One region of the Methylophaga sp. UBA2012 genome, then DNA from elsewhere that is predicted to be linked to it. Evidence: riboswitches for the same ligand, from Rfam matches in the RefSeq annotation. Region 1 holds a riboswitch; the other holds the start of a gene.
What was found. A riboswitch is a leader RNA that binds a small molecule or an ion and turns the genes downstream of it on or off. The one in region 1 is predicted to bind thiamine pyrophosphate.

Region 1 (2,196 bases):
TAATTAGTTTGAGATCTTCTGTCAGAGCAGTATCCAATTGACCATATACAGAGGTGTTTAGCGTTTTATAGGCATTTTTTGTGACAAATCCTGTTACAGCATCACTATTAATAGCATTTGAATAATAAGTACGATCCAAGTTCTGACGTTGTTCTGAAATATATAGTCCAACTGTCCAATCCGTAGTATCAGCAAAAATACGTCCATTCTCATTTGATAATGCACGGAATTCTAAAGCGGTGTTTTCACGTTTACGTTTGTATTGATCAAAACCACTATAAGGACATGTGAACGCATCGTTAGAATCATCGGAATCTATACAAGTGGCATCAACTGGAAATTGAGATTTATACGACCAGTCATCATCGTAACTGTATTCAAGATTTGACTTTGAATAGCTAAGACTAGATTGTAATTGGACTCTGTCATTCGCTCGGTAGTCGGTCTTTAAAGCAAATGCATTAGTATTTTGAGCATCTTTACCGGGTTGGTCAGACAGGCTATTACGGCTGTTATCAAGCGTGAATGCATCGTAACCATTGTCTATATTTAGATGTAATACATTAAGATCAATAGTCAGGTCATCAGTGGCAAGCCATTTTAGGTGGCCTCTGGCAGTGATTTCATCACGGTTTTGGGTATTATCTCTACCTAAAAAGTCGTTATCCATGTAGCCATCAGACTTATAGCTATGAACAGAAAAACGACCAAGTAAAGTATTATCAATTAACGGGCCTCCAACAGCGATGCCTTCAGCATGAGTATTATAAGTGGCTAAAGTTGATTCAAACTTCATAGCAAGATCATTTGTCGGTTCAGTACTTTTCAAGTTGATGGTGCCGGCCATTCCATTTGCACCATAACGTGTGCCTTGAGGACCACGCAAAATCTCGACTGACTCAATATCAAATAGAGTTGCTGCACCACCACTTCGGCTAAAGTCGATGCCATCGACATACAAACCTACCGAAGGGTTGAGTGGGGCTTGGAACTCACTCCGTTCACCAATGCCACGAATCTGGAAAAATTGACCTCTTGATGCACCGCTGGAGAAGTTGACGTTAGGAGCAAGATTAATCACGTCCTCAATATGCTGAGCACCACGAGATTCAATAGTGTCTTCATCAATCGTGGTTAAACTTATCGGTGTGTCATGTGCATCGTTAGGACGAAAATCAGCACTGACGATCATTGATGGTAAGTCAGCAGGGGTGACTTCCGCTAAGGCCACTGGCGATGACATAGCCGTTGAAACCGCTATGGCAAGTGTTTTTACTTTCATGGTTATCCTTTTTTGAATCAAAAAGGACAGGGGAATAAATCGAGAGACACCAATGCGGTGTAGATGAAGATCTATTTCAGCCTGTCCCTACGCCAGTATTAACTGGATCAGGTTCATCGGGTCCGCTCTTTAAACGAGCATCTCAGGCTTTCGCCACCCCGAGGCATCATTCCTTATATTTCTGCAGTCACATCCTGTGAATAGTCATTATTCTATTGTAATTACACTCTTTTTTCTAGCAAGAAACTTATCACGGTATTTATTTGGCAGGTTTGATACTGGCTCTGCACTGAGGGCATACACGTAGACGGCTGTTGATACGTTGCGTGGCGATTAAATCTTGTTGTGTTTCATAACAACGAGGGCAATAGAATACCGACTCCTGACCACGACGATAACAACCAGAAGGTGCATCAAATTCAGGTTTAGCGAGATATTCACCCGATAATAATGTATCGGGTAAAACAGTCACTAATTGCTCAATTTCAGACTTCAGTTCAGTCAGTAAATAGTGATGCTCCGCGGGAATAATGTTTTCAAGCTGCTTTATTAGCTGTCGTATTTTGGTATGGGAAGGTGTTGTGTTCATTGATGATCCCAGTGAAAGTGAACTAAACAGATTATCTTGCCAGATTTAAAGACTGATGGCTTTTTCAACAGTCTTTTTATCAAGATGAGCCGCAAAAAATTCGATAAAGGCATACATATAACTTCGAAGATAACTGCCTTTACGAATGCCCATGTGGGTAACACTTGGTGGAAACAAATGTCTGGCATCCAGTGCCTGCAGAGGTGCATCTTTGTCAGGATCAAATGCCATGCTGGCGATAATCCCAATCCCCATTTCTAACTCAACGTAGGTTTTGATGACGTCGGCATCTGTCGCCGTAAAAATAACGTTAGGATGTAAGCCT
Region 2 (2,196 bases), on a different contig from region 1:
TTTTAACTGGCCCACATTGAGTACGGTAAAGCCAATGCGGTTGGCGGGTACTTGTAATAAGTATTCGAATAATGCGATTCCCCAGCTTATCAATGCGGCAATAATCCAGGGTTTATTGTTGAGTTCTTTTAGGTGAGCGTACCAGGCAAACGTCATAAAAATATTGCTGCAAACCAGCAAGGACACACTAACCAGTATTGGATTCATTAACTCTAACCTAAACGATAAAAACAGCCATTATTCATGAAATAATCTTTTAAGGAGCACGTATAACGCACCTGTGCCGCCATCATCTACCGTCGCACTGCAAAATGCGAGCACGCTCTGACTTTGTCTTAACCAGTGATTGAGTTTGCTCTTTAGTACAGGCTTGTTATCACGCGAGCCCCAGCCTTTACCATGGATGATACGCACGCAACGAATTTGTTGCTGCTGGCAGAACTCTAAAAACTCGGACAGTGTCGGTTCGGCTTTGGCAATGGTCATACCGTGTAAGTCTAATTCTGCTTCAATATGCACCTTGCCATTACGCAGCTTGCCGAATAGTTTGTGCTGAATACCGGGGCCACGGTATTCGAGGTATTCCTCATTGCCTACGGTTTCTGGAGAAAACATATCAGAGAATGGTTCACCCTGATATTCATCATCAATAATTTTTTGCCGGATAGCTTTTGCAACGGGCTTGGGTTTGTTATGAATCAGACGGTTTTGGCGGATACGGGTAGCATCGCGCATTTCTTGGCGAAATAATGCAAATTCGTCCTCATCGGTATCGTCATCTTTATTTGCCATGAGCGTGCGGCTGCCTGCGGATTTAAGTGAAAGTTGGCGACTATTGTGCCAGATGAGGCTTGTGCAAAAAATCCTTTTTGATTTACCATGCGAATCACTTGTCGGGGTGCCCGCCCGGAATAATCCGGAAAGGCTGAGATGAAACCCGTTGAACCTGAAGAGGCTAGAACCTCCGTAGGAAACAAGCAGGACACCTGTTTTACACTCGAGATCCATTTTCGTTTGGTGTCTGTCTTCTTGTTCGCTTTCGCGCAACGATCTCATCTTCCCCGTCGTGGTTTTCATTTAGGGGAAGAGACGTGTCTACACAATCCAATAAAGTTATTAACATTAAAGACCGTAGCGGCATTACAACTGAGCCATTGGCGGGGAGTGAGAAGTTTTACATCAAAGGCAGCCGCGACGATTTACTGGTGCCATTCCGTCAGATTCATTTAACGGATACACCCAACGCCAATCCTGATTTGCCTGCTATTCCTAACGAACCTGTTGTTGTGTATGACACTTCGGGTTTATACACCGATCCAAAAGCGACCATTGATATTGAAAAAGGGCTGCCATTAATACGTCAAACCTGGATCGATGAGCGGGATGACACTGAACAGTTAGCCCAGTTCAGTTCAGAATATACCCGTGAGCAAGATGCTCAGGATTTTGATATTCCACTGTTTAATCACCGTCGTTTACCTCGTAAAGCAAAAGCGGGCAAAAATGTCAGCCAAATGCATTACGCACGTCAGGGCATCATTACCCCAGAAATGGAATACATTGCTATTCGTGAAAGTATGGGGCGCGAAGCCTTAGCACAGCGTGGTGAGCTGCCTGAGAATATGGATCACTACATTACAGCCGAGTTTGTACGAAAAGAAGTGGCTGAAGGTCGTGCCATTATTCCTGCCAATATCAATCATCCAGAAACCGAGCCGATGATCATTGGCCGTAATTTTCTGGTAAAAATTAATGCGAATATCGGTAACTCTGCTACGACTTCGTCGATTGAAGAAGAAGTTGAAAAAATGGTGTGGAGTACCCGCTGGGGCGGTGACACCATTATGGATTTATCGACTGGCAAACATATTCATCAGACCCGAGAATGGATCATCCGTAACTCACCCGTGCCAGTAGGTACGGTGCCGATTTATCAGGCACTGGAAAAGGTGAATGGTGTCGCTGAAGACCTGACCTGGGAAGTGTTCAGAGATACCTTGATTGAACAAGCTGAGCAGGGCGTCGATTATTTCACTATCCATGCCGGTGTTCGACTGGCGCATATTCCACTGACGGTAAACCGTACAACCGGTATTGTTTCGCGTGGTGGCTCGATTATGGCGGCATGGTGTCTGGCGCATCATGAAGAAAGTTTCCTGTATACGCATTTCGAAGATATCTGCGAAATCATGAAAG

Region 2: it holds a riboswitch for thiamine pyrophosphate, as region 1 does, so the genes downstream of both, thiC (phosphomethylpyrimidine synthase ThiC) here and B2248_RS04805 (TonB-dependent receptor) in region 1, are expected to answer to the same signal.

Annotation. Positions count from the first base shown of each region.
Region 1 covers NZ_DDCG01000005.1:11,719-13,914, forward strand. The annotation lists gene B2248_RS04805 (TonB-dependent receptor) at 1-1,282, opposite strand, end outside; TPP riboswitch at 1,349-1,453, opposite strand; gene B2248_RS04810 (hypothetical protein) at 1,542-1,871, opposite strand; gene cysB (HTH-type transcriptional regulator CysB) at 1,917-2,196, opposite strand, start outside.
Region 2 covers NZ_DDCG01000009.1:328,528-330,723, reverse strand. The annotation lists gene B2248_RS08510 (DMT family protein) at 1-207, opposite strand, end outside; gene B2248_RS08505 (Smr/MutS family protein) at 238-792, opposite strand; TPP riboswitch at 885-990, shown strand; gene thiC (phosphomethylpyrimidine synthase ThiC) at 1,092-2,196, shown strand, end outside.